DNA from 2 places in the Sphingorhabdus sp. M41 genome. Region 1 is predicted to be linked to the other one. Evidence: predicted binding sites of a transcription regulator. Region 1 holds the regulator's gene; the other holds the start of a gene.
The links. Region 1 encodes LexA, which represses DNA repair genes until DNA is damaged. Its sites were predicted from a motif close to GTTCCNCNCTTGTTCT; they were not measured.

Region 1 (5,729 bases):
TTTTGATCTTGCCATAATCGTCATCCGCTATCGGTACCTTGATAGCGCACTGAACGGCTGAGATCCGGTGTCCTTCAAACGTATCTGACGGGAATGAAAAATACCGTGCGCAGATAGAAGGTTGGCCAGCGCTGGGCAAAGTGGGGTCGTCGAGACGTCCAATTGTGTGAGACAATTAAAAATCCATGGACAAAGTCCGATTCCGAAACGCGCCATTAACCTTATTGGACTAACCGACTGGAAAAGGAGCACTAAGGGTCGATGCAGACGCAAATTCTTGGACTGGTAACACCGCTCATGGTGCTATTTTTCGCGGCGACCTTCGCAGTGCTTTGGCGAGTAGGACGCATGAAGCGTCACGTGCTCGGCTACGGCATTGCCTTCACCCTTTCTGCGGCGGGATTTCTGATCACCCATTTGCTGCCTGCTGATGCTTTCTACGTCTTCCATTTGACGCAGTTTTTCTACACTATGGGCACGACGGTGATGCTGGTTTCGGTCTGCGAGCGCGCCGGGCAGCGGCTTCATCTAGGAAGCATGGCAGTCGTTTACCTCATTAGCGCATTGGTGCTGGGAGTGGCTGTCAGCTTATCCAACGAAGTCGCTTCGCGGCTGGTCATCGTCAATATGGGCTACGGTGTCATGTTCGCCATGGGCGTGACGACGCTCCTCACCGCGCGGCGCCGCAAAGTGTTCGATGTTGCGATCATCGCGGTCATGGCGTTTCATGCTGCCGATTTCCTCTTAAGACCAACCTTGACCCTGTTGTTTGAGCAGGCGATTCCGGCCGAGGTCTATCGGGACTCGATCTATTATTCCCTAATCGGGCTTGTTCTCGGAGTGAAAGGCGTGACCACCGCCACGGTTCTGATCGGTGCGACAATCGCCGAATGGACGACTTCGCTGCGGGAAAGCAGTGAGCGTGATGCGCTCAGCGGGCTGTGCAACCGGGGTGCGTTTGAAGAGTCGATGCGAAATCTTCTCCCACGTGCGCAGACGGAGGGACTGCCACTGAGCCTGGTGGTAGTCGATATCGACCACTTCAAGAAAGTGAACGACATTTGGGGGCACCAGGCGGGCGACCAGGCGATCGCGGGCATTGGCAAACTCATCGGAAACATGGTGCGTGGATGTGACACGGCCGGCCGAATCGGCGGAGAGGAGTTCTGCATCGCCATCTGGAATTGCCCGAATAACGCTGCAGAGCAGTCGGCCGACCGAATCCGGCGGGCATTCGAAAGTCTCGAGCATTCCGGCCTGAGCAACGATGTCCGTCTGACTGCGAGTTTTGGCGTGGCCACAGCCCGTAATGGGGAGACATATGAGCAGTTGTTCGCGCGAACCGATGCTGCGCTCTACAGGGCCAAGTCGAGCGGCCGGAACCGTGTCGAGAATGCCGAAGAACGCAATCTGAAAGCGGAACGCCCTCTGAAAGAGCCCGAGCCCCCACTAAAATCAGAACAAATCAGGTTTAAGCGCGCATTGGGCTGATCAATAGTCCGCTGGACACTGCTCGACAACCTGCTTGGCAGGCTATGCATACATAATATGTCCTCGCGCTCCCCGCGCTGTCGCTGCAAGGATTGCCGTCGCGCTTCAACAGCCCGGACCCTGTGTGCTTTCCCGCTTGACTTCCCCCGTTTTGTTTCTTAATTGTTCTTTATTCGTTCCCAGAACAGGACACTGGACATGCTCACGCAAAAGCAACATGAACTCCTCTGCTTCATTGATGAAAAACTCAAGGATAGCGGCGTTTCCCCCTCGTTCGAGGAAATGAAGGAAGCGCTGGGGCTCAAGTCCAAGTCCGGCATTCACCGATTGATCAGCGCGCTCGAGGAGCGGCACTTCATCCGCCGCCTGCCCAACCGGGCGCGGGCGCTGGAAGTGTTGAAACTGCCGGAAGGTGGCGTGCAGGAAGCGGCCCCATCAAATGTTGTCTCGCTGCACCCGGAAACGCCGGTGCGCGAAGTCATTTCCAATCCTGCTCCGGCTGCCAATAATGATGTCCTGGAAATCCCGCTGCACGGCCGCATCGCCGCCGGCGCGCCGATCGAGGCGATGGAAGGCCAGTCGGCGCTCAGCGTTCCTGCCGCCCTGCTCGGCCCCGGCGAGCATTATGCGCTGGAAGTATCCGGTGATTCGATGATCGACGCGGGTATCCTCGATGGCGATTATGCGCTGATCCAGAAAACCGAAGTCGCGCGCGATGGCGAGATTGTTGTGGCGCTGATCCACGAGGAAGAAGCGACGCTGAAATATCTCCGCAAGGATGGCCGGAGCATCCGCCTCGATCCCGCCAATGCCGCCTATGAGCCGCAGATTTATGGCGAAGGCGAAGTGCGCATCCAGGGCAAGATGGCCGGATTGCTGCGCCGCTACTGATCCGGCCTGCCGCTGTCGTTACCACCATTCCTGACGGAGCGATAGCGGGTCCATATATGCCTGCCGGTCCAGCCGAGCGCGGTGGATATTTTCTGCCTTTCCAGATCGATGGTCATGCCGCCGACCTGTGACAGCAGGTTGCGGTCAGCCTTCAGCCAGCGCGGCTGGCAACTTGCCGGCAGCCACCGATCACTGACGACGATATCGGCGCGGCGACAGGCTGCGGACAGAGCCAGAGCGGAAATATAATGCGAGCTGCGGGTCGCCAATATATGCCAGTCACGTCCGTCCGTGCGCAAAGTGACCAGACAGCTGTCAGCATTGCAATCGGCATTCGTCCAGTCTTCCAGCGCCTGCGATTCCCCTTCTACTCCGGCATTTTCCCGGATAATGTCGCGAATGAAATCACCGCTGCGTGTGCGCAACATCGCCAGCTCGCCCTGATCGTTGCGAATGCCGACATGGCGGCCGTCGCCGGTGATATAGATATCGGGCGCGCGGGTGTTGGCGATCAACAGCGCTCCGATCATCGCCGGAATCGCCCCCAGATAACGCCAGCGTTCTCGCCACAGACAAAGCCACAGCCCGCCAAGCAGCACCAATCCGAACGCGAGCACCGGCATAGTCGGCGACATCGTCACCGCGCCGGGTCTACTCGAGACAAAATGGGCAAGCCCGATCAGGCTGCTCAGCGCCTGCTCGCAGAGCCACCAGACCGGCGCGCCAAGACCCACGCTGTCCAGCACCAGAGCCAGCGCCTCCAGCGGCATGATCACGAATGTTGTCAGCGGGATAGCGACGATATTGGCCAATGCGCCATAAAGCCCCGCCTTGTGAAAATGATAGAGCGCGATCGGCATCAGCGCGATTTCCACCACCAGCCCGGTAAGGAACAGCGCAAAAATAAAACGTCCGGCGCGGCGCAACAGATTTTCCTCGCGCAGCATGACCAGCGCCTTAATCTGCGGATGCTCGTGCAACGCAATGATCGCGGTAACCGCCGCGAAGCTGAGCTGAAAGCTCGGTCCCACCAGCGATTCGGGCCAGAAAATCAACACGAAGAGCGCGCCGGCAGCGACCATCCGCAAGGTGATCGCGCTGCGCCCCATCATCAGCGCCACCAGCACCAGCAAGGCCGCGACACAGGCCCGAATCGTCGGCACCTGCGCTCCGGTCAACAAGGTATAGGCGACCGCCGCCAGCGCCGCGCATCCGGCCGCCACGACCGGTAACCGAAAGCGCAGCGCCAGTGTCGGTGAGAGAGCGAGACTTTTGAGCACCATCAGATAAATCGCCCCGACAACCGCAGTGACATGCAGCCCGCTGATCGAGAGCAGATGCGCCAGCCCGCTGCGCCGCATCGCTTCGGCATCCGCTTCGGCAATCGCGCCGCGATCCCCGGTGGCCAGGGTCACGCCAATCGCACCGGCAGCGCCGGCCATCCGCGCCTGTACATGAGCCGAGAGCTGTTGTCGGTATCGCGACAGCGCGAAAAGCGGATCGGCGCGGCGCAATATCTGAATAGCGCCCAGCGCCTGGCCGGTCGCGCCGAGCCCCTGAAACCAGGCCCTTTCGGAAAAATCATAGGCCCCCGGCAGCGCCGGCATCGCCGGTGGCATCAGCCGGGCGCGCAGCTGGATCAGGGCACCGTCCTGCAAATCGGGACTGGCCCGGTCAAGCGGCACATTCACCCGAACTCGCGGCGGCAATTCGGGATTTTCGCCGGTGCCAAGCGTCAGCCGCACCATATCGCGCGCTAAAACCGGCTCGACCCGCTCGATCTCCGCGTTGAAAGTGACGACAATTGGTCGTTCCAGCACCGGCGCAGCGACGCTCCATGAACGCAGCCAGATCAGCGCGCAGCCTATGGCGGCCAGCAGCGCGAACCAGAATAAAGCCTTGCCTGCGCGCGTATCTCGCCCGTTCATGACCGCAATCAGGCCGAGCCCGCCGCACAGACTTATAAACGCCAGCCACCAGGCGGGGTTGGCCAGATTGAACCAGGACGCAATGCCGCAGCCAAGCGCCACCGGCACCCATAAGGGAAGCTGGTCCCGCTCCTTCTCGAGCTGCATTTCAATCAATTTGGGGAGTTGCGGCCCGCGCCGGAAATCAGACAATTGTCGCGGGTGAAACAGCGTGCTAAGGGCGGTGCCAGTCGAACCGGAACCGGTGCCTAAGGTGCCATTCGGGCTCAATCCATCCCGCATTTCAAATACCTATCACAGGGACCTTGCAAGCGTGAATTCAAATGATGCTGAACAGCCGAAAGAGACAAATATGGTCGTAACCCGCTTTGCCCCCTCCCCAACCGGGTTCCTGCATATTGGCGGCGCGCGAACCGCGATGTTCAACTGGCTATTTGCTCGGCATCACGGCGGCAAAGCGCTGCTTCGCATCGAGGATACCGACAAGGCGCGCTCCACCCAGGAAGCGATTGATGCGATTTCTGAAGGGCTTGAATGGCTTGGCCTCGACTGGGATGGCGAAACCGTCTTCCAGTCCGAACGCGCCGAACGCCATGCTGAAGTTGCCCATGAATTGCTGGCATCCGGCAATGCCTATAAATGTTTCGCCACACCCGAAGAGCTGACCGAAATGCGCGAACAGCAGCGGGCCGAGAAAAAGCCGATGCGCTATGACGGCCGCTGGCGCGACCGCGACCCGTCTGAAGCCCCGGAAGGCGCGCCGTTCGTGATCCGGCTGAAAACCGAAACCTCTGGCAAGGTAACCATTGCTGACATGGTGCAAGGCGATGTCTCGGTCCAGAACAGCGAGATCGACGACTTCATCCTGCTGCGCTCGGATGGCACGCCGACCTATATGCTCGCCGTGGTGGTCGATGACCATGACATGGGCGTCACCCATCTGATTCGCGGCGATGACCATCTCAACAATGCTTTCCGCCAGCTCGCCCTGATCCGGGCGATGGGCTGGGCCGAACCGGCCTATGCGCATATCCCGCTGATCCACGGCAATGACGGCGCAAAATTGTCCAAGCGCCACGGCGCTCTCGGCGTCGAGGCCTATCGCGATATGGGCATATTGCCCGACGCGATGTTCAACTATCTGTTGCGCCTCGGCTGGGGTCATGGCGATGACGAGATCATTTCCCGGGAACAGGCGATCGAGTGGTTTGCGCTGGAAGGCGTCGGCAAATCGCCTTCGCGCTTCGACACGAAAAAGCTGCAGAATCTGAACGGCCATTATATGCGCGAGGCAAATGATGCCGACCTCGTTCGGCTCGCGACCCCGTGGATCGAGAAGGATTTGGGCAGGACATTATCATCAGCAGATAGCGAATTGCTCGGTCAGGCGATGCCGGTTTTGAAGAGCCGGGCAAAAAA
Region 2 (5,729 bases), 220 kb from region 1:
TCACCGCCAATGTCGCACCCAAATTATGCGCCGAGTTTCAGGCTGCCTGCGCCGCAGGCGACTATGCCAAGGCGCGCGAGCTGAACGATGTGCTCTATCCGCTGCACAAGTCCTTGTTCTCGGACGCATCTCCCGGCCCGATCAAATATGCCATGTCGCGGGTTCTCGGAGATTTCTCGACCGATCTGCGCTTGCCGATGACACCGCCGTCCGAAGCCAGCCGCATGGCTGTGGATGCCGCTCTTGAAGGGGCTGGGCTGATCTGATGGCAAAACCGCGGCCGAAGGAATTTGACAAGCAGAAGGTCGTCGCCGAAAACCGGCGTGCGCGCTATGACTATTTCTTGGATGACAAATTTGAAGCTGGAATCATGTTGACCGGTACGGAAGTGAAATCGCTACGCTTCGGGTCGGGCTCAATCGCCGAAAGCTATGCCGAGGTGAAGGATGACGAAGTCTGGCTGATCAACGCCAATATTCCTGAATGGAGCCATGGCAACCGGCACAATCATACCCCGACGCGTCCGCGCAAATTGCTGCTGAGCCGGCGCCAGATAAACAAGCTGCATGGCGCGGTGATGCGCAAGGGCATGACGATTGTACCGCTGTCGATCTATTTCAACAGCAAGGGTCGGGCGAAGCTGGAACTGGCACTGGCCAAGGGCAAGAAAGCGCCGGACAAGCGACAGACCGAAAAAGACCGCGACTGGAAAAGGCAGCAGGGTCGGCTGATGCGCGAACATGGCTGATCCCAAGCCCAATATCCATGACAAGGATTTTGCTGCGCGTTTGATCATGTTCGTTGTTCATTGGCTCCAGCGCAAGATGCCGACCCGTGCGGCAATGGAGCAGAATAAATATCTCAAGCCCATTGCCCATCGCTTCCTGCACTCGGAGCTTTGGCGCTTCACCAGACGCTCTGTACCGCGTGGTGTCGCCTTGGGGATGCTGGCGGCCTTTCTGGTCCCCGTCGGCCAGATATTCGCTGCAGTTTTTCTGGCGCTTCCGGTGCGCGCCAATGTGCCGATCGCAGCGATAACGACTTTCATTACCAATCCCTTGACCTATCCATTCTGGATTGCCGCGGCCAACCAAACCGGAAAATTCGTCTTGCAGATAGATGCGATGACCGCCGGGCAGCCGATCAATACGCATATACAGAGCGAATTTGGCCAATGGCTCAGCTGGCTGGTGCGCGAGGCCGGTGTAACGGCGTTCGGGTTTCTGATGTTCGCGATATTTTTTGCCAGCATCGGCTATTTGATCAGTTCATTTGGATGGCGCTGGTGGATTGGACGCAAGCGAAAAGGGCGGTTGAGCAAAATTCTCGCCGACCGGACCGGCGATGGCCAGTAAAGCCCCGGGCAAAAACGGATTGCTGAATCCGAGCACACGCAAGGTGCAGACCGATGTCCGGACAAGGGCCGTATTGCTGTTGCTAGCGGTGCTGGCATCGGCCGGGCTGCTATACTGGCAAGTGCAGAATATTACCCTGATCATCGCTTTTCTCGCTCTCGTGCTGAGCTTGATGGGGGTTGCCTATTTTCTGCGGCCGCAAAATATCGCCGCCGGTCAGGATCGTTCCGACCCCGAAGATTGGGCGGTTACGCGCATGGTTGCCGATCAGTCATCTATCGGTTTGGCAATTACCGATCGGGCTGGCCGGCTGGTCTGTGCCAACGAGCTGTTCACCAAATGGTTTAATGGTGCAGCCGTTCCTCCCGAATTGCCGTTACACGATGGCGGCAATGAACTGCTCGCGACCGCTGGTCGAACCGCGTGGCGCGATGGTCGAGGCTATGCCGAGGGCCTGAAGCGTGGGGTTGCCGAATATAACGCAAAAGTCGTTCGCGCCGGGCAGGGCGATGAATATCTGCTCTGGCAGATGATACCGCAGATTCAGGCTGACATTATGGAGGAGATGATCGGTCTGGTCAGCGGCGGCGGTGGTCGTGCCTTTTCGGAAGTCGGTATATTGGCCAGTGTGATCGGTGGCGAAGGAAGGATTCGCGCGTCCAATCAGGCCTTTGCGTTACGCGCTACCGGGCGGGTTGATGCGAATATATCGGGCCGCAATTTCATCAATTTTCTGCGCTCCGATGACAAGGGCACGATCTTTTTCGAGCGAGACGGACGGCACGGCACCCCGGTGCGTTTGTTCCATGTTCCGCTCGATCGGGAAAAGGAAAAGGGACCGGCACTGATTCTGCTGATCGATGATGACGGCGGTATGGTGGAGCGCGGCATGGCGCTCGAGCAGGTGGAATCGATGCTGTCGCTTCTTCCACTGGGGCTCGCCCTGGCCGATCGCGACGGACGTTTCCTGTTTCTCAACGAGGCCTTCGCCAAAATCGCCGGGATCGATGATAAGGAAAAGCCGCTCTATCCCGGCGACCTGATGATCCGAGATGACAAATCGGCGGTTGCCGATGCCGTGCGCCGCTATGCGAGCGGCCCGGCTCTGACAGGGGATCTGGCGGTGCGGCTGCGCAATGGTGGAGAAGAGCCGGTCGCGTTGGGCATTGCCGGCGTTCGCGGATTGGGTGAGGCGGCGGTGCTGCTGTCGATCCGCGATAATAGCGAAGAGTCAAAATTGAAGAGCCAAGTGGCTCAGGCGACCAAGATGCAGGCTGTTGGCCAGCTTGCCGGGGGCGTGGCTCATGATTTCAACAATATTCTCACCGCCATCATTGGTCATTGCGACCTGATGCTATTGCGTCATGCGCCGGGTGACAGCGATTATGACGATATCCAGCAGGTCAAGAATAACAGCAACCGGGCTGCGGGGCTAACCCGCCAGCTGCTTGCTTTCTCGCGCCAGCAGACCCTGCGCCCGCAGGTAATCCAGTTGCCTGACGTGGTGGCGGATGTCTCGAATCTGCTCAAGCGCCTGCTCGACGAGACGATCGAGCTGGAAGTGCGGCATGGCCGCAACTTGGGTCTGGTCCGCGCCGATCCGGGGCAGCTGGAGCAGGTCATCATCAATCTTGGCGTCAACGCTCGCGATGCGATGCCAGGGGGCGGCAAGATTTCAATCTCGACCCAAGCGGTGGTGGCGGCCGATGTCCGCGCGTTGAAAAGCGAAATCCTGCCGATCGGAGACTATACGGCTCTGATTTTCACCGATTCCGGAAATGGTATTCCTCCGCATGTGATCGGCAAGATTTTTGAACCATTTTTCACGACCAAAGCGGTTGGCAAGGGGACCGGCTTGGGGCTGTCGACGGTTTACGGGATCATCAAACAGTCCGGTGGCTATATCTTTGCCGATTCCAAGCTCGGCAAGGGTACCACTTTTTCTATCTACTTCCCGGTTCACCAGCCCACCAAGGAAGACCTGGAGCGGGCCAAGCTGGATTCGCTGCCGGTCAAGGCGACGGCCAAGAAGGAATTGTGGGGTAGCGCTCACATCCTGCTGGTCGAGGATGAGGATATGGTTCGTGCGGTTGCAGAGCGGGCCCTGACCCGTCAGGGTTACACTGTGGTGACGGCCAGCGAAGGCGAGGAAGCCTTGGGATTACTGGCCGTTCAGGACGAAAGCGAACGGCAGTTCGACCTGATTGTGTCCGATGTGGTGATGCCCAATATGGACGGCCCGACCATGGCGAAACATGTTCGGAAAATCTATCCGGATATGCCGATCCTGTTCATGTCCGGCTATGCCGAGGAGCAATTGCGCAAGTCAATTGATGTCGACAAGGTCAATTTTCTGCCGAAACCCTTTTCCGTGGCGCAAATAGCCGAAGCGGTAGGGGAAACTTTGGCCGAACATGCCAAGAAAATATGAATTTTAAGCACATTTCTGTTATTAATCATTACGTTAGAATATTCGTAAAATAATTTCGTTCCCCTCTTGTTCTATAAGAACAAATGCGGTACATCGTCACAATCATTGATTGATGATGGTTAAGCATTTAGCGAAGGGGACAGGCAAATGGCCGGCAATTTAAAAGTCGTAGAATCGGAAAATCAGTTGAACTCATCAGACAGACAAAAGGCGCTCGACGCCGCATTGGCGCAGATCGATCGCGCCTTCGGCAAGGGCTCGGCAATGAAGCTGGGCCAGCGCAAGGCATTGGAAATAGAAGCTATCTCGACCGGTAGCCTGGGACTGGATATCGCGTTGGGAATCGGGGGGTTACCAAAAGGACGCGTGATCGAGGTTTACGGACCGGAAAGCTCCGGCAAGACAACGCTCGCGTTGCACGTCATTGCCGAAGCGCAGAAAAATGGCGGCACGGCTGCCTTCGTCGACGCAGAACATGCGCTTGATCCGGTCTATGCCAAGGCGCTGGGCGTGAACACGGACGAATTGATCATCTCTCAGCCGGATACCGGCGAGCAGGCGCTGGAAATCACTGATACGCTGGTCCGGTCCAATGCGATTGACATATTGGTCGTCGATTCGGTGGCCGCTCTGGTGCCGCGCGCGGAAATTGAAGGCGAAATGGGCGATACCCATGTTGGCCTGCAGGCGCGCCTGATGAGCCAGGCGCTGCGCAAGTTGACCGGTTCGATCAGCCGCTCCAAATGCATGGTGATCTTCATCAACCAGATCCGCATGAAAATCGGCGTGATGTACGGCAATCCGGAAACCACCTCGGGCGGCAATGCGCTGAAATTCTATGCATCGGTTCGGCTCGACATCCGGCGTACCGGCCAGATCAAGGAACGCGATGATATTGTCGGCAACACCACCCGCGTCAAAGTGGTCAAAAACAAGGTGGCGCCGCCGTTCAAGCAGGTCGAGTTCGACATCATGTACGGTCAGGGCATTTCCAAGGTCGGCGAAATTATCGATCTGGGCGTGAAAGCCGGCGTCGTCGAAAAATCCGGTGCCTGGTTCTCCTATGACTCGGTCCGCATTGGGCAGGGGCGTGAGAATTCGAAGCGCTTCCTCCTGGAACATCCGGAAATGATGGAGAAGCTGGAAAACCAGATCCGCGGCAAGCAGGAAGAAGTTGCCGAGGAAATGATGACGGGACCGATTGGTAAGGCCGATGACGGTGACGACGAAAAATAAGTGACTGGACTATCAGGGGGTGACTATTGTCACCGCCCTGATGACCTCACCATTTTTTGAAGACCGTTTCTGCTGGCCCGGTCGGCGCTGGGACGAAGAAATATAGACATTGCAAGTTTTGCCGGATCACTCTCCCCCGAGGCGATCCCTGGCATAGGGCCGTCCTTCTGTCCCCCGACATCAAGGACGGCCCATTTTTGAATCTGCAATCCATGGCTTCGCAATATACCGGCCAAATGTTGGAAAAGATTGACATATGGCCGTTTAAGAGGCTTGCTTGCCCCCAACTTTGAGCGTCCCGGAAGGCCCATATCACCATGACCATCATTCTTCACCATCTCGAAAACAGCCGTTCGCAACGGATCATCTGGCTGCTCGAAGAGCTCGGTCTGGACTATGAAATCAAACGCTACGAACGCCACCCCAAGACCCAGAAAGCTCCGGACAGTCTGAAAGCCATTCAGCCTCTCGGCAAATCTCCGATGATCGAGGATGATGGCGAGGTGATTATCGAGACCGCGGTGATTGCCGAATATCTGGTAGAAAAGGCCGGTGGCAGGCTGGGCGCTCCGAAAGACGCAAAGGGCGCGCGCCTCTATACGCAATATCTGCATTTCGCCGAGGGGTCGATGATGCCGCCCTTATATGGGCTGCTGGTCGTCGGCCGTCTCGGCCTGCTCGGCCTGCCGGCGCGCAAACCGGTTGGC

Region 2: a site for LexA is predicted at 3,844-3,859, ahead of recA (recombinase RecA). Genes of this name have one in related genera too.

What each region holds. Positions count from the first base shown of each region.
Region 1 is NZ_CP014545.1:1,298,705-1,304,433, reverse strand. It holds gene AZE99_RS06240 (GGDEF domain-containing protein) at 262-1,491, shown strand; gene lexA (transcriptional repressor LexA) at 1,690-2,382, shown strand; gene AZE99_RS06230 (ComEC/Rec2 family competence protein) at 2,376-4,592, opposite strand; gene gltX (glutamate--tRNA ligase) at 4,663-5,729, shown strand, end outside.
Region 2 is NZ_CP014545.1:1,078,660-1,084,388, forward strand. It holds gene dapA (4-hydroxy-tetrahydrodipicolinate synthase) at 1-266, shown strand, start outside; gene smpB (SsrA-binding protein SmpB) at 266-748, shown strand; gene AZE99_RS05215 (DUF2062 domain-containing protein) at 741-1,355, shown strand; gene AZE99_RS05220 (response regulator) at 1,345-3,786, shown strand; gene recA (recombinase RecA) at 3,934-5,022, shown strand; gene AZE99_RS05230 (glutathione S-transferase family protein) at 5,340-5,729, shown strand, end outside.